DNA from 3 places in the Streptomyces sp. IBSNAI002 genome. Region 2 is predicted to be linked to each of the others. Evidence: riboswitches for the same ligand, from Rfam matches in the RefSeq annotation. Region 2 holds a riboswitch; each other region holds the start of a gene.
The links. A riboswitch is a leader RNA that binds a small molecule or an ion and turns the genes downstream of it on or off. The one in region 2 is predicted to bind cobalamin.
Positions count from the first base shown of each region.

Region 1: another riboswitch for cobalamin. It lies ahead of ACTVZO_RS36475 (ribonucleoside triphosphate reductase); the one in region 2 lies ahead of metE (5-methyltetrahydropteroyltriglutamate--homocysteine S-methyltransferase).
Region 3: another riboswitch for cobalamin. It lies ahead of ACTVZO_RS33990 (acyl-CoA thioesterase); the one in region 2 lies ahead of metE (5-methyltetrahydropteroyltriglutamate--homocysteine S-methyltransferase).

Region 1 covers NZ_JBQPXG010000002.1:7,873,547-7,879,208, reverse strand. The annotation lists gene ACTVZO_RS36485 (tetratricopeptide repeat protein) at 1-823, shown strand, start outside; gene ACTVZO_RS36480 (anaerobic ribonucleoside-triphosphate reductase activating protein) at 826-1,416, opposite strand; gene ACTVZO_RS36475 (ribonucleoside triphosphate reductase) at 1,413-3,200, opposite strand; cobalamin riboswitch at 3,241-3,388, opposite strand; gene ACTVZO_RS36470 (EF-hand domain-containing protein) at 3,686-4,246, shown strand; gene ACTVZO_RS36465 (DNA alkylation repair protein) at 4,269-4,907, opposite strand; gene ACTVZO_RS36460 (GlcG/HbpS family heme-binding protein) at 5,178-5,662, shown strand, end outside.
Region 2 covers NZ_JBQPXG010000002.1:7,136,066-7,141,727, reverse strand. The annotation lists gene ACTVZO_RS33465 (NAD-dependent epimerase/dehydratase family protein) at 1-878, opposite strand, end outside; gene metE (5-methyltetrahydropteroyltriglutamate--homocysteine S-methyltransferase) at 977-3,301, opposite strand; cobalamin riboswitch at 3,469-3,687, opposite strand; gene ACTVZO_RS33455 (short-chain fatty acyl-CoA regulator family protein) at 3,928-5,331, shown strand; gene ACTVZO_RS33450 (hypothetical protein) at 5,392-5,662, opposite strand, start outside.
Region 3 covers NZ_JBQPXG010000002.1:7,274,641-7,280,302, reverse strand. The annotation lists gene ACTVZO_RS34000 (FecCD family ABC transporter permease) at 1-628, opposite strand, end outside; gene ACTVZO_RS33995 (ABC transporter substrate-binding protein) at 625-1,614, opposite strand; gene ACTVZO_RS33990 (acyl-CoA thioesterase) at 1,871-2,314, opposite strand; cobalamin riboswitch at 2,383-2,608, opposite strand; gene ACTVZO_RS33985 (2OG-Fe(II) oxygenase) at 2,881-3,648, shown strand; gene ACTVZO_RS33980 (methionyl-tRNA formyltransferase) at 3,702-4,649, opposite strand; gene ACTVZO_RS33975 (lysine N(6)-hydroxylase/L-ornithine N(5)-oxygenase family protein) at 4,956-5,662, shown strand, end outside.

The DNA of each region.
Region 1 (5,662 bases), 740 kb from region 2:
CGCCGTGAAGACGGCGCTGGCGGCGGCGGAGATCTACCGCGAACTGGCCGCGGCGGATCCGTACGCGTACGAACCCGCGTTCGCGACCTCGCTGGTCACCGCGGCCAACCACCTGTGGGGAACGGGACGCGGGAAGGCGGCGGCCGGCGCCGCCGCCCTGGCCGTGGGCATCCGCCGCCGACTGGCCGAAGCGAACCCGGACGCCTACCGGCCCGCCCTCGCCCGCGCGCTGACCGCCTTCGGCGTCTACCTCTGGAACACGGACCGTCCCGCGGAGGCGCTGGACGCCACCGAACAGGCGGTCGCCCTCTGGCGCGAACTGGCCGGGGCCCACCCCGCCGTGCACGAGGGCCGGCTCGCCGGCGCCCTGTCCAACCTCGGGAACCGGCTCGCCGCGGTCGGCCGGCCGGAACAGGCGCTGACCGCCACGGAGGAAGCCGTACGCATCCACAGCCGCCTGGCCGCCACCGGCAACACCCTCCACCAGGACGAGCTGGGCATGGCGCTGAACAACCTGGGCAACCGTCTGGCCGCGCTCGACCGCGCGGAGGAGGCCGCCGGTGCGTCCCGGCTGGCCGTGGACATCTACCGCCGCTTGGCCGGGGAACTCCCCTCGACGTACGACCACGGCCTGGCCCGCGCGCTCGTCAACCTCGGCGTACACCTGGGCCGGCTCGGCCGCGTCCAGGAGGCCCTGACCGCCGTGGAGGAGGGAATCCGGATCCAGCGGGCCCTGGCGTCGAAGGACGCCGGGGCCTTCGCCGGGGACCTGGAGGGGTACGTGGCCACCCGGGACGCACTGCGGTCGGGGTTCGCCCGCTGACCTCACACGGCGCGCGCCTCCTGCCGTACGTGGTCACGGAGGCCGCGCCCAGCCAGCCACGACTCCAGGTCGGCGACGTCGCCGTCGTCGAGCAGCTCCGGGTCGACCGTCGTGCGCAGCTGGTGCGGGACCCCGGCGTCGAGGAGGAGCCGGAGGCTGCGCAGGGCCGGTCCCGCGCTGCCCCGCACACCCGTGACCCGGGCGTAGGCGTCCGGGGCGGCCTTGACGTCGAAGCCGACCCAGTCCACCAGGCCTTCGCCCAGCACCTGCGCGAAACGGCGCGGGTAGCCGCCGCCGGTGTGCAGGCCCACGGCGTAGCCCAGGGCCCGCACCGCGCGCATCGCCTCGGCGAGGTTGGGCTGGAGCAGCGGTTCGCCGCCGGAGAAGACGACTCCGTCGAGCAGGCCCTGACGGCGTGCGAGGTGGGCCGTGACCGTCTCCCACCGCACCTCGGTCCGCGCGCGCGGGTCGAGCAGCTCCGGGTTGTGGCAGTAGCCGCATCTCCAGGGGCAGCCCTGGCAGAAAACGGTGGTGACGAGCTTGCCGGGCCAGTCGCAGGCGGAGAGCCGGGACCAGCCGCCGATCCGGATCACGCCGGGGCCGACGCCTTCTCCTGGAAGGGGGTGCGCTCGGCGTGCTCGCCCTTCTTGCCGATGTTGAACGAGGCGACCGGACGGTGGTAGCCCATGACGCGGGTCCACACCTCGCAGTCCCCGTCGCAGGCCGGGCAGGTGGCGTGCTCGCCGGCCAGGTAGCCGTGCTCGGGGCAGATGGAGAAGGTGGGCGTCACGGTGAGGTAGGGCAGCGAGAACCTCTCCAGGGAGCGGCGCACCAGGCTGCGGCAGACGTCGGCGGTCGAGACGCGTTCCGACATGTAGAGGTGGAGCACGGTGCCGCCGGTGTACCTCGTCTGCAGTTCGTCCTGTCGCTCCAGTGCCTCGAAGGGGTCGTCGGTGAAGCCGACGGGGAGCTGGGAGGAGTTGGTGTAGTACGGGTTGTCGGGGGTGCCGGCCTGCAGGATGCCGGGGAAGCGGCGGCGGTCCTCCTTGGCGAAGCGGTAGGTGGTGCCCTCGGCGGGGGTGGCCTCCAGGTTGTAGAGATGGCCGGTCCGCTCCTGGAACTCGACCATGCGGGCCCGGACGTGGTCCAGCATGCGGAGGGCGAGCGCGTGCCCTTCGGGTGCGGTGATGTCGTGGGCGTCGTGCGTGAAGTTGCGGACCATCTCGTTGACGCCGTTCACGCCGATGGTGGAGAAGTGGTTGCGCAGGGTGCCGAGGTAGCGCTTGGTGTACGGGAACAGGCCGCCGTCGATCAGGTCCTGCACGGTGACGCGCTTGGTCTCCAGGCTGTCCCGGGCGAGCTCCAGCAGCCGGTCCAGGGCGTCGAGCAGGCCCTGTTCGTCGCCCGCGTGCAGGTGGCCGAGGCGGGCGCAGTTGACGGTGACGACACCGAGGGAGCCGGTCTGCTCCGCGCTGCCGAACAGGCCGTTGCCGCGCTTGAGCAGCTGGGTGAGGTCGAGTTGGAGGCGGCAGCACATCGAGCGGATCTGGCCGGGTTCGAGGTCGGAGTTGAGGAAGTTCTGGAAGTACGGCAGCCCGTACTTCGCGGTCATCGCGAACAGCCGTCCGGCGTTCTCGCTCTCCCAGGGGAAGTCCTTGGTGATGTTGTACGTCGGGATGGGAAAGGTGAAGACCCTCCCGGTCGCGTCCCCGGCGGCCATGACCTCGATGTAGGCGCGGTTGATCAGGTCCATCTCGGCCTGCAGCTCGCCGTAGGTGAAGCCCATCTCCTCGCCGCCGACGACCGGTACCTGCTCGCGCAGGTCTGCGGGGCAGGTCCAGTCGAAGGTGAGGTTGGTGAACGGGGTCTGGGTGCCCCAGCGCGAGGGCACGTTGAGGTTGTGCACCATCTCCTGCATGCACTGGTACACCCGCTCGTACGGCATGACGTCCTTGCGCACGAAGGGGGCCATGTAGGTGTCGAAGGAGCTGAACGCCTGGGCTCCGGCCCACTCGTTCTGCAGGGTGCCGAGGAAGTTGACGATCTGCCCGGCGGCCGAGGAGAAGTGCCGGGGCGGGGCCGAATCGATCTGTCCGGGGACGCCGTTGAAGCCCTCGGTGAGCAGGGTGCGCAGGGACCAGCCCGCGCAGTAGCCGGCGAGCATGTCCAGGTCGTGGATGTGGAAGTCGCCGTCGCGGTGGGCGCTCCCGATGGCGGGGGTGTACACCTGGTCGAGCCAGTAGTTGGCGACGACCTTCCCGGCGGTGTTCAGGATGAGCCCGCCCAGCGAGTAGCCCTGGTTCGCGTTGGCGTTGACCCGCCAGTCGCTGCGGTCCAGGTATTCGGTCACCGAGTCCACGGCGTTGATCTGCGTCACGTCAGCCCTCCCACGAGGCGGTGGAGACCTCGCCACGCGGACGTGCGCGCGAGGTGCCGGCAGGTATCGGGCTCCAACCGTCGTGCGGTCGCTCACCGTTGCGGGGCAGCCCCGGATTCGCACCGGGTTCCCTGTTGTCTCGGCGGGCTTCGGGGAACGCCTGCCGAACCGACAGCGGCAACACTACATCTGGGGGTTACGGCGACACGACAGCACAACATATTGGGTGACCTTCGGCTCCGCGGACGGACCGAAGGTCCTGCCGCCCGGACCGACGGACCCGCCCTCTTCCGGCGAGGGGCCGGGGACGGATCTCGAGGCTGGTTGCCATGAGACGGTCAGCCTGCGGCTCGGAGCACTGGCGGCCGTACTGCGCTGAACGGTCCCGGTCCGCAGGCGCCGCCGCCGGACCCCCACCGGCCTTGACACGCCCCCGGGCGCGGGAATCCGCCGGTGCGCGCAGGGCCGCGGCCTAGGGTCGCGGCATGGGTACCGAGCGGTTGGCAGCGGCCGACAGGATCTTCGACCGGCTCGACACGGACGGGGACGGAGTGCTCGCCGCGGACGACTACCGGGCGAGCGCGGACAGGATGCTCCAGTCGTACGGGATGGGGCCGGGCTCGCCTAAGGGGCGCGCGCTGATCGAGGCGAACCAGGCGGTGTGGCAGCGGCAGGCCGAGCTCGTCGACCGTGATCACGACGGGCGGATCACGCGCGAGGAGTACCGCGAGTGGGTCGGCTCCCTGCCGCCTGCCTCGGCTTCCGGCAAACCCTCGGGTTCTCCGGAGGTGATGGCCGCGCTGCACGCGCAGTTCCACGTGGCCGACCGGGACGGGGACGGGCTGATGAACCGCCGCGAGTTCATGGCGTGGCGCGGGTTCAAACTCGTACCGGAGGAGGCGGCGGAGGCCGCGTTCGCACTGGTCGACGCGGACCGTGACGGCGCGATCAGCTGGGACGACTTCAACGGCGCGGAGCACCGGCACGGCCTGGCGGCGCTGCTGTACGGACCGGGCTGGCCTTCCCTCTCGGACCTTCCCGGGTAGTCCCGCGAGAACGGGCGGGCCTTCAGGCCTGGCGGCGGACCATTTCGGCGATCCAGGCGGGTGCGAACGGAGAAGTACAGCCCGGGGACGTCGGATAGTCCTTGAGCACCTCCAGGCGCTCGCCGATCTCCAGGGCGCGGGCGCGGTGCTCCGCGTGCTCGATGCCGATCTGCGCCAGGCAGTGGTTCATCGCCCACTGCAAGCGGTCCGGGGCGTCCTTCATCTGCGCCTCGATGACGTCGAGCAGTCCCACGAGGTCGAGGCCCTCGGGCTTCTTCGCGACGCGTTCGGTGGTCAGCGCCCAGCCGGCGCTCGCGACCACCGGATCCGGATCGGCGAACCAGGCCAGGCGCAGCTCCTCGGAGTGCGGGCTCTTCTTCACCACGTAGTTCACGAGCCAGTCGTGCACCTTGGGCGTGCGCGCCGCGCGCAGCATGGCGTCCAGCTCGTCACGCCCGAACGCCTTCGGGCGGCAGATCAGGAGCGCCACCAGCCTCGCCGCGGTGTCGTCCGTCTCCCAGAGCGCGCACGCGAGTTCCTGCTGCGTCTTGAGCCGCTTCGCGATCGCGCGCAGCTTGCCCAGGTTCACACCGTGATCGTCGCCGTGCTTCTCGTTCACCGCGCGGGCCTTCGGATCCTCGAGTCCGGCCAGCTCGGCCATCACCTCGTCGACCGTCGTCCCGGTCAGCGCAGTCCCGGCCACCTCAGCCACCTCACCCTCCTGTCCGCCACGTGCGGGCTCACCCTACGACGGAAGCCGGCCGGGCGGGGTCATCCGATCGGTTGACCCGGCCGTCAGCCGTCCGCGCGCACCATGCAGCCGGTACGCCGACGGGATGGGACCCTCCACGGGCCCACCATGGGTGTCAGAGCGGGGAAGGCCGGACCGGCCGAACATCAACCGAGCATCCAGATACAGGAGTTGGCCTCAATGAAGCACGTCGAGAAGTTCACCGGGCGTACCCGTGCCCTCACCGGCGGCGCCCTGGTCGCCGCCGTCGCCCTCGGCGGCTTCGGCGCCTTCTCCGCCGCTGCCGCCCCGGCCCCGGCGACCCCGGCAGTCCCGGCAGCCGCATCCGCCGCACAGGCCGATGCCAAGAACCGGAACCTGACCCAGTCGACCCACCTGACCGTCGATGCCGCCACCAGGGCCGCGCAGGCCGCCCTCGACGCCGCCGAGAAGGAGAACCAGCGCGTCTCCGTCGCCGTCGTCGACCGCAACGGCAACACCCTCGTCACCCTGCGTGGCGACGGCGCCGGCCCGCAGTCCTACGAGTCGGCCGAGAAGAAGGCCTACACGGCCGTGTCCTGGAACGCGCCCACCTCCGAGCTGGCCAAGCGCCTGGAGCAGGTACCCAACCTGAAGGACATCCCCGGCACCCTGTTCCTCGGCGGCGGCGCACCGGTCACCGCCAA
Region 2 (5,662 bases):
CGGACCTCGAACGCGGCCTCGTAGGCGCTCGAATCGACCACGAACGGACGGTCGAACTGGTAGCGGACCTCCTTCAGTTCGCGGAGCAGCGGCGAGAAGAGCCCGCCCACGGCCAGCACGGCCGGCGGCAGCCCGCGCACCGCGACCGGCGCCGTTCCCGCCCGGGCGGCCAGCCGTCCGACCATCTCCCGGACCGGGAGCGCGGGCTCCGTCGGGACGTGCCAGGGCCGTCCCCAGGCCCGTTCCTCGCCCGCGACCCCGGCCAGCGCCGCCGCCACGTCGGGCAGGTAGGTCCAGCTGTGCGGGGCGTCCGGATCCCCGAGCACCGAGACCGGCTTGCCGCGCAGCAGCGGGGGCAGGACCCGTGCGGCCAGGTGGCCGCCGTCGGTGACTCCGGGCCCGAAGAAGTCCGAGGCCCGCACCTCGACCGCCCTGATGCGGCCCTGCTCGTGCAGCTGCCGCACCCGCTCCCAGGCGGCGGCGCGCACCCGCCCCTTGGGGCCGGTCGCCGCGAGCGGCAGTTCCTCGGTCATGGGGCCGTCCACCGGGCCGTACCCGTACAGGTTTCCCAGCATGACCAGGACGGCCCCGGTGGCCTCGGCCGCGGCGCAGAGCGAGGCGGCCAGCGGCGGCCACTCGCTCGCCCAGCGGTGGTAGGGCGGCGCGGCGCAGCCGTAGAGCGCGACCGCGCCCTTCACGGCCTCGGTCAGCCGTCCGGGGTCCTTCGCGTCCAGCGCGATGTGCTCGATCCCGGGCTCCGGGCTCCGGCCGGACCGGGTGACGACCCGGACCGCATGGCCCTGCCGGGCCAGCAGCCGCGCGGTGGCGGCGCCCGCGGGTCCAAACCCTGCGACGACATGGACGACTTGAGAGTTCACCCGCGCACACTAGCGCGGGCGGTGAACCGCACGGCCCGGAGGCCCGGGAGCCCGGGGCCCGGGGCCCGGGGCGACGGACCCCCGGGCCCCGGTCGGCCTCAGTTCGCTTCGATCTCCGTACGGACCTGCCGCGCGGCCTCGACGAGGTGCTCCAGCGAGGCCTTCGTCTCGGGCCAGCCGCGGGTCTTCAGCCCGCAGTCCGGGTTGACCCACAGCCGCCCGGCCGGGATGGCCTCAAGTCCCTTGCGCAGCAGGGCAGCCGCCTCCTCGGCGGAGGGGATGCGCGGGGAGTGGATGTCCCAGACGCCCGGGCCGACCTCGCGCGGGTATCCGGCGCCCGCCAGCTCGTCGGCCACCTGCATGTGCGAGCGGGCGGCCTCCAGGCTGATGACATCAGCGTCGAGGGCCTCGATGGCCTCGACGATGTCGCCGAACTCCGCGTAGCACATGTGGGTGTGGATCTGGGTGTCCGGCCGGACGCCGCTGGTGCTGAGACGGAAGGACTCCGTCGCCCAGGCCAGGTACGCGGCGTGGTCGGCAGCCCGCAGGGGCAGTGTCTCGCGCAGGGCGGGCTCGTCGACCTGGATCACCGAAGTACCGGCCGCCTCCAGGTCGTTCACCTCGTCGCGCAGGGCGAGCGCGACCTGCCGGGCGGTGTCGCCGAGCGGCTGGTCGTCGCGTACGAAGGACCAGGCGAGCATGGTGACCGGGCCGGTCAGCATGCCCTTGACCGGCTTGGCCGTCTGCGACTGCGCGTACGTCGTCCAGCGCACGGTCATCGGCTCCGGACGGGAGATGTCCCCGGCCAGGACCGGCGGCCGCACGTAGCGGGTGCCGTAGGACTGGACCCAGCCGTGCTGGGTGGCCAGGTATCCGGTGAGCTGCTCCGCGAAGTACTGGACCATGTCGTTGCGTTCGGGCTCGCCGTGCACGAGGACGTCGACGCCGGTCTTCTCCTGGAAGGAGAGCACCTCGCGGATCTCGGCCTCGATGCGGCGCTCGTAGCCGTCCGCGTCGAGCCGCCCGGCGCGCAGGTCGGCGCGGGCGGTGCGCAGTTCGGCGGTCTGCGGGAAGGAGCCGATGGTCGTCGTGGGCAGCAGCGGCAGCCCCAGGTGTGTCCGCTGGGCCGCCGCGCGCTGCTCGTACGGCTGGGAGCGGCGGCCGTCGGCGGCGGTGACGGCCGCGGTGCGGGCCCGTACGGCCGGGTCACGGGTGATCGCGGAGTTCGCGCGGGAGGCCAGGTCGGCTCGGTTGGCGGCGAGTTCGGCCGCGATGGCGCCGGTGCCCCGGGCGAGGCCGCGGGCGAGGGTGGTGATCTCGGCGGTCTTCTGGCGGGCGAAGGCCAGCCAGCGGCGGATCTGCGGGTCGATGTCCCGTTCGGCGCCCGCGTCCAGCGGTACGTGGAGGAGGGAGCAGGACGCGGCGACGTCGACGCGGTCGGCGAGGCCGAGCAGGGTGCCGAGGGTGGCGAGGGACTTCTCGTAGTCGTTGATCCAGATGTTGCGGCCGTTGACCACGCCCGCGACCAGGCGCTTGCCGGGGAGTCCGCCCGCCGCCGCGAGGTCGTCGAGGTTGGCGGCCGCCCGCTCGGTGAAGTCGAGCGCGAGCCCTTCGACGGGGGCCTTGGCCAGCACCGGCAGGGCCTCGCCGAGCCGGTCGAAGTACGAGGCGACCAGCAGCCTGGGCCGCTCGGCCCGGCCGATTCCGCCGAGCTCGCGGTAGGCCCGGGCGGCGACGCCCAGTTCGGCCGGGGAGCGGTCCGCCACGAGGGCGGGCTCGTCCAGCTGGACCCATTCGGCTCCGGCGGCGCGCAGATCGGCGAGGACCCGGGCGTACACGGGCAGCAGCCGGTCGAGCAGGGTGATCGGCTGGAAGTCCTCGGCCACCCCGGGGGCGGGCTTGGCGAGCAGGAGGTAGGTGACCGGTCCGACGAGCACCGGGCGGGCCTTCAGGCCGAGGGCCAGGGCTTCCTTCAGTTCGGCGACCTGCCGGGTGGAGTCGGCGGTGAAGCGGGTGTCGGGCCCGAGTTCCGGCACCAGGTAGTGGTAGTTGGTGTCGAACCACTTGGTCATCTCCAGCGGCGCCACGTCCTGGGTGCCGCGGGCCATGGCGAAGTAGCCGCCGAGGGCGTCGGCGCCGACGGCGGTGCGGTGGCGGGCGGGTACGGCGCCGACCATGACGCTGGTGTCGAGGACGTGGTCGTAGTACGAGAAGTCGCCGGTGGGGACCTCGGTGATGCCGGCGTCGGCCAGCCGGCGCCAGTTCGTCCGGCGCAGGAGCGCGGCGGTCTCGTGGAGGGCTTCGGCGCTGACGCGGCCCTTCCAGTAGCCCTCGATGGCCTTCTTCAGTTCACGGTTCTGCCCCTGGCGGGGGTAGCCGTACACGGTGGCCTCTACGGGCGCGGTCGCGGACTCGGTTGTCACGGAACTCTCCTTCGCGAGCTTGTCTCCATGAGTCCCGGTGGCGGGACGTGGGGCGCGAAGGGGTCACGGACCGGACGGGCCCGCCGGGGCGCGAAGCGCCACTGCGACCGTCCGAGATCTGTTCGCCGACCCGCCCACGAGGTCACCGGGATGTCCGCGCACGGCTGTGCGTGCGCGGGCAACGGGCAGGTCTTCGGACTTGCGGGCACGTCTGCCGTTCGGCAGACACCTACTGGCCGTCGCTTCCCAGACCCGTCCGGGTCCAGTGCGTATGACGGCGGTCGTTCCCGCTCACCGCTGCGGGGCAGTCCCGGATTCCCACCGGGTTCCCTCTTACGACGCATCCCGTCTGGCGGACGGGGCGAACCAGCTGCTGTCGATCAGCGTATGCGCAGGTGCTGGAGGACGAGTACAGCGGCTCACATGCCGGACGGCGACATGTGACACGGCGCCGCGGTGCCAAGACCGTCACCGTCCGCGCGAATCGCCGTGCGCAGGCCGATGACGGGCGGGGGATGCCAAGTTCCGCGAATCCTCGGGGGCTTTTTTGCCACGATTGCGAAGGCCGGCGGCGCCCGGATCCCGCATAGGGTTGCGGCGTCCCGGTCATACGGAGGGGGAGCGCGGTGGGCAAGACGTACGCGGGGGCCAGGCTGCGGCGGCTGCGCGAGGAGCGCCGGATGAGCCAGGCGGAGCTGGCACGCGTCCTCGCCATCTCGCCGAGCTACCTGAACCAGATGGAACACGACTCGCGGCCGCTCACGGTGCCCGTGCTGCTGCGGCTGACCGAGGCCTTCGGCGTCGATCCCGGCTTCTTCTCGGAGCGGGACACCAGCCGGCTGCTGGCCGACCTGCGCGAGGCGCTCGCCACCGAGGTCGCGGAGTCCCGGGTGTCCCCGTCGGACCTGGCGGAGCTGGCCACCCGGATGCCCGCCGTCGCCGGGGTGCTGCTGGACCTCGGCCGGCGTTCCCAGCTGCTCGCCGAGCGGCTCGCCGGGGACGCGGACGGCCGGGACGGCACGACGGAGGGTCCGCGCTCCCCGCACGAGGAGATCCGCGAGTTCTTCTACCGGCGGCAGAACTACCTGCACGACACCGATCTCGCCGCCGAGTCGCTGGCCCGCGAGATCGGGATCCGCCCCGGGGACGTCGTACGCGCCCTGTCGGCGCGGCTCCTGGACCGGCACGGGGTGCGCCTCGCGGCCGATTCGGACCGGCTGCACCGCTACGACGCGGCGAGCGGGGTCCTGCACGTGTCGAGCCGGCTGCGGCCGGGCCAGCAGGCCTTCCGGATGGCCACCCAGCTGGCGCTGCTGGAGTACGGGCAGGAGCTCGGCCGGCTGGCGGCGGAGGACTTCCCGGCGGACTCCCCCGCCCACGCCCTGGCCCGGATCGGCATCGCCAACTACTTCGCCGCCGCGCTGATCCTTCCGTACGGCGCCTTCCACACGGCCGCCGAGGAGTTCCGCTACGACATCGAGCGGCTCACCGACCGCTTCGGCCTCGGCTACGAGACCGTCTGCCACCGGCTGAGCACCCTGCAGCGCCCCCGGCTGCGCGGGGTGCCCTTCTCCTTCGTACGGGTCGACCGGGCGGGCAACATGTCCAAGCGGCAGTCCGCGACCGGATTCCACTTCTCCCGCGCCGGCGGCACCTGCCCGCTGTGGAACGTGTACGAGGCCTTCGCCGCGCCCGGCCGCATCCACGTCCAGGTCGCCGCCATGCCCGACGGACAGCGCCATCTGTGGACCGCCCGCGCCGTCACCCGCCACCGCGGCAGCTGGGGGGAACCCGGCAAGACCTTCGCGATCGGCCTCGGCTGCGAGATCCGGCACGCCTCCCGCCTCGTCTACTCCGACGGACTCGACCTCGGCAAGACCTCCGCCGACACCCCGATCGGCATGGGCTGCCGCCTCTGCGAACGCCTCGACTGCCCGCAGCGGGCCGTACCGCCCCTCGGCCGGGCCCTCGCCGTCGACGAGAACAGCAGCAGCTTCGTGCCGTACCCGGTCGCGGCCGGACGCGGCTGAGCCGCGCAGCCCGATGGCCCCCGCCCGTCCGCCCGTCCGCCCGTCCGAAGCCCGGCCCCGCTACGGCCGGGTGACGGGGACGTTGCTGGTGACGGAGCCGTCCGTGCCGGAGACCGTGACCGCGTGCCGGACGCCGTCCGGTCCCAGGACGACGGCCAGCCAGGCGCTGCCGCCGCCCTCCTGGGCGACCACGCGGATGCTCTCCACCTTGCCGCCGTCCACCGCGCCCGCCGCCTTGTCGGCCGCCTGTCCGACGGCCAGCGAGGGAAGGGGCGCGGGCGCGGTCTTCGTGGAGCCCCCGGGACCCCCTTCGGCGGCGCGCGGGTTCGGG
Region 3 (5,662 bases), 140 kb from region 2:
AGGTGACGACCAGGAAGCTGGCCACCGCCGACAGCACCTCGGCCGTGGCCACGCCCGCCAGCACCAGCCGGACCGTCGTCATCCGCCCGCCGGAGCGGGCCAGGAAGTAGACGGCGACCAGGGCGGCGAGGGCGCCGCAGAAGGCCGCGACGGGGAGCGTGAACAGACCGAACACGGTCAGGTTCAGGACCAGGACCAGCACCGCGCCGACCGACGCGCCCGAGGACACGCCCAGCAGCATCGGGTCGGCCAGCGGATTGCGGACCAGCGCCTGGAGTGCCATCCCGGCCACCGACAGACCGGCTCCGACCACGCCGGCCAGCAGCACCCGCGGCAGCCGGACGTCGACGACGATCGTCTCGCGCACCGGGGTCCACGTCGGCTCGGCGAGGGCCGGGTGCACGCGGTGCAGCAGGATGCTCCACACCTGGTCGGCCGGGACGCTGATCGAGCCCACCGCGATCGCGGCCGTCGCGGCCCCGGCCACGAGGACTCCGAGGAAGGCCAGCACCAGGCCGTACGGGATCCCGGGGCGGCGCGCGGAGACCGGCGGCCGGCCCTCCCCCTGAGGGCCGGCCGCCTCACGAGGGCCCGCCTCCTCGGCCGCCGGGGCTTTCGCCCCGGTCACCGGACGCGGCCGGGGTGGAGCTGCTGCGCGAGCGACTCGACGGCCGCGGGCATCCGTACGCCGAGCACCGTGGAGGACAGGGGCAGTACCGCGAACCGCTGGTTCTTGATCGCGGGCACGTCCTTCAGCGCCGGGTGGGCGAGCAGGAACTTCTTCTTGTCCTCGACGGACTGGTCGCCGTAGTCGTAGATGACGATGGCCTCGGGGGCGCGCTGGGCGACCTGCTCGAAGGAGACGTCACCGAAGGCCTTGTCCAGGTCGGCGAAGAGGTTCTCGCCGCCGGCCCGCCGGATCATGTCGTTGCCGATGCCCTTGCCGCCCGCGGTGAAGGCCGTCTTGTCGCCGCTGTCGTACACGAAGAGCTTGACCGGGGTGACGCCGGCCAGCTGCGTCTCGACCTTGTCGAGGGTGGCGTGCAGGGCCGCCAGCCGCTCCTCGGCCCGCTCGGGCACGGCGAAGATCTTGCCGAGGGTGCGGATCTCCTCGTCCATGGAGGCCGCGTTCACCGGGCCGGTGGGGCATTCCTCGGTGTTGAGGTGGGTGTTGATCCCGGCCTTGGTGAAGGCGGCCCGGCTGCGCCCCTCCTTCTCGTCGAAGGTGGACTTCCAGCCGCCGTAGACGAAGTCGGGCTCGGCCTCCAGGAGCGCCTCGAAGGAGGGGTACTCCTTGGAGAGGACCTTCACGCTGTCGTAGGCGCCCTGGTACTCGGGGAGGATCTTGTCGTCGAGGTAGCCCGTGCCCACCATCGACTTCTCCAGGCCGAGCGCCAGCATGACCTCGGTCGCGTGCTGGTTCAGCGAGACCGCACGCTGCGGCGGGCGCTGATAGGTGGTGCTCACGCCGCAGTTGTCGACCGTGAGCGGAAAGCCCTTGGCGGCCGCGTCCGCCTGCGGGGCGGCGGAGGGCGTCGCGGCGCCCCCGCAGCCGGATATCAACAGGGCTGTGGCGAGGGCGGACAGCAGGGATTTCGAGGGAATGCGGGGCATGGGTGGTGGTCCTCTCACCGCGGGTGGGTCGGATGCGCCGGCCGGCTCGGGAAGGAGCGTGCGGCCGGGCAGTGGGGAACTGCGGGGAACCGAGGGGAAGTCGGTGTGGGGTGGGGAGGGCTCGCGGGGGCGCACGGGGGGCGCGTACGGCGGCTCGTGCCACTCGGTCCCGGGGCGACGGGGCACGTCGGTCCCCGGCCCCCGGCCCGTCGGCGGGCCGGTGGTGTCACGCGTCGCCGGGCTCGCGGCCCCCGGCCTACGGGGCGAGCGCCCCGGGGGTGTCGAGGGCCGGTACCGGACGCGGCTCGCCCTCGGCGTTTATCGCGACGAAGGTCAGTCGTGCGGTGGCCACTTCCGTGGTGGGGCCCGAGGCGTTCCAGCGCTCGGCCCGGACGCGTACGCCGACCGTCATCGACGTCCGGCCGGCGCGTTCCAACTCGGCGTCGACGCTGAGCAGGTCGCCGGCGCGCACCGGTGCCAGGAACGCCATCCGGTCCACGGCCACGGTGACGGCGGGGCCGTCGGCGTGGCGTCCGGCCGCGGCAGCGGCGGCGTCGTCGATGAGCTTCATCACCACACCGCCGTGGATGGTGCCGTAGAGGTTGGTGTCGTGCTCGCTCATGATGTGGGCGAGGGTCACCCGGGAGTCGCCCGGATTCTTGGGAACGCACTCCACGGTGGCAGCGGTCGGGTCGGCCACGTCAACTCTCCTTCGCGAGTCGCGGCAGAAAGGCCCCGCAGAGTGTTCTTCGGGACCCCGCATGACGTACCGGCATGCGGGCAGTGGCAGGTCTTCGGACTCGCGGACACGCCTGCCGGTCTCCCGGCGGGCACCTAGTGGCCGTCGCTTCCCGGAACCGGTTCCGGTTCCAGTGCGTATGACGGCGGTCGTTCCCGCTCACCGCTGCGGGGCAGTCCCGGATTCCCACCGGGTTCCCTCTTACGACGCATCCCGCCTGGCGGACGGGGCGAACCAGCTGCGCTCACAGCCTACCCGGGCGCATGAGGGCTCTGACCAGCCCCGGGTCCGGGTGGTGCGCGCACGGACCGGTCCGTGCGCTCCCGGCGGGCGGATCCCCGGCGGGACGGCCGTCCACCGGGGCGGGGCACGGGCGCAGGGGCGTACTCCGGTGCGCCCCGTGCGCTCCTTCGACGGCCCCGCGTACGGTTCCGGGCCATGAGCGGATACGCGAGGAACCGGCCGCGTCCAGGGAAATCGGTACCGAGGCACTGCCTCCGCACGACCAGTGGTCCACCGCGCCTGTGGTGGCGGCGCCGGTCTGCCGTTTCGAGAACTTCCTCGGCGCGGAACGCGCCGGCACCCTGCTGGAGTACGCGATTTCCCGGCAGGCCGACTTCAACGCGGGAACGGTCCTGGACCCGCTCTCGGGCCAGGTCTCCCACAAGGGCCGCAGCTCGCTGGTGCTCCCCGTGACCAGTGCCGTGTTCAGCGCGCACCTGGCGGACTGCCTGCCGCTCGTGCAGGAGGTCCTCGGACACCGGGCCGCGCTCACGCACACCCGGACGGTCCTGACGGCGCACGGTGAAGGGGGCCACTACGGCATGCACACCGACGCCTCACGGGTGCGCGACGTCAGCACGGCCGTGTCCGCCGTGTACTACCTGCACCGCCGGCCGCGCGGCTTCGACGGCGGCCGGCTGAGGCTGTACGACACCCTGCTCCACGAGGGCGGGGCCCGGCCGGCGGAGTCGTACCGCACGATCGAGCCCGAGCACGACACCATCGTGTTCTTCCCGGCCAGCGCCTTTCACGAGGTCGTCGCGTCCACGTGCCCCAGCGGGCTGTTCGCCGATAGCCGGTTCACCCTGACGACGTGGATCAGCGGTACCGGGTCCGCGCCGGAGCCGCCCGCCGCGCCGTTCGGGATCTGGCCGTGGATGGCCCGCGCCGCCGAACGCACCCGCCCGCTCGCGGACGCCGAGCGCGATCACGACGGGGCCCGCCCGATCGCCCTGCCGCTCGCCGACCCCGCGACCAGGCTCACCCTGCCCGAACCCCGCACGACACCGTGACGGCGTGACCGCCGCGTGCGCGCGGGGCGCTCGGCCGGGGAACCGGCAGGCGGTCAGGGGCGCTGGGTCAGGTATCCGCCCATGGAGGTGAAGTACTCGGCCGCGGGCAGCTCCCGGCCTTCCTCGGTCCGCACCCGGGTGATGGCCAGCCCGTGGTTGCGGCCGGTGCGGGCGTCGGCGCCCGCGACGATCACCACTCCGTCGCCCTCGCGGTAGAAGATGCGGCCCGGAGTGCCGCCGTAGCGGCCCTCGGACACCACCGCGGCCAGTACTTCGAGCCGCTTGCCCTTGTGGAAGGTGTAGGCGCTCGGGTACGGCTCGGACTGGGCGCGGACCAGGCGGTCCAGGTCGGCCGCGGGCCAGGACCAGTCGATGCGGCTGTCCTCGACGGACCGCTTGTGGTAGAAGCTCGCCTGGGAACGGTCCTGGTCGGTGAACTCGGCCCGGCCGGAGGCGATGCTGTCCAGCGCGCCGACGACGACCGGGGCGATGAGGTCGACGGTCCGGTGGAAGAGGTCCGTGGCGGTGTCCCGCGGTCCCACCGGCACGGCCTCCTGCCGCACGATGGCGCCGGCGTCGAGCTCGTCGTTCATCATGTGGGCGGTGACGCCCACTTCCGTCTCGCCGTTGATGAGGGCCCAGATCAGCGGGGAGAAGCCGGCGTACTTCGGCAGCAGCGCGTCGTGCACGTTCAGCGTGCCGTGGCGGGGGAGGTTGAAGACGCGCGGGGGGAGCCAGGTCCGCCAGTTGTTGGCGACGATGATGTCCGGGTCGGCCTCCTTGAGGCGCTCGAACAGCTCGTCGTCGTCGGGACGGTTGCGGATCACCACCGGTACGCCGTGCTCTTCGGCGAGGTCGGCGACGGAGTCGCTCCAGATCTTCTCGTACGCGTGCTCGCTCTTGGGGTGCGTCACGACCAGCACCACGTCGTGCTCGGAGTCCAGGAGGGCTTGCAGGGTGCGGTGGCCCCAGGTCTGGTAACCGAACATGACGACCCGCATGGGGTTCCTCCTCGGAGCAGGGGTTGGCTGGTGTCGAGTAAAGCAAGGCTTGCCTAAGTTTGCAACGGTGTCTTTTTGTAAGCGAGTTGGCGGAGCCCCTGATGTCGGCTGCCCGATTTGTCTATCGACAGCCGGCTCGGGATGAGCTTAGCCTTGCCTAAGTTCCGGGTCGCGGCTCCGTCGGCGTGCCCATCTTCCGCCCTTCCGCCCTTCCGCCCTTCAGCCCTTCAGCCCTTCCCGACGATCGACCCGACCGGCTGCCGGCCTGCCCGGCGCGGCGGCTGCCCCCCGCACGATGGGAGTGACATGGCTCAGGTCCGTCCTGGCGACGCCCCGTTGATCCACGACCTCATTGGCATCGGCTTCGGTCCGTCCAACGTGGCGATGGCGATCGCGGTCAGCGAGCACAACGCTCGCGCCGGAAGGCAGGAAGCGTTCACCGCTCACTTCTTCGAACAGCAGCCGCGCTTCGGCTGGCACCGGGGCATGCTCATCGACGACGCGACCATGCAAGTGTGCTTCCTCAAGGACCTGGTGACGCTCCGGAACCCGGCCAGCGAGTTCAGCTTCCTGTGCTACTTGAAGAGCAAGGGGAGGCTGGTCGACTTCATCAACCACAAGACCCTCTTCCCGCTCCGGGTGGAGTTCCACGACTACTTCGAGTGGGCCGCGGACCAGGTCGACGGCATGGTGTCCTACGGCCACGAGGTCGTCGGCGTCACGCCGGTCGAACACGACGGAGCGGTCGAATACCTGGACGTCACGGTCCGGTCGGGGGAGGGGCTGGCCGTGCACCGGACCCGCAACCTCGTCATCGGCACCGGCCTGCGCCCCCTCATGCCGGACGGCGTGGAGCGCACCGACCGCGTCTGGCACACCTCCGACCTGCTGACGAAGGTGGACACCCTCGAAGGCGCCGACCCGGCCCGGTTCATCGTGGTCGGTGCCGGGCAGAGCGCCGCGGAGAACGTCGCCTACCTGCACCGGCGCTTCCCCGCGGCCGAGGTCTGCGC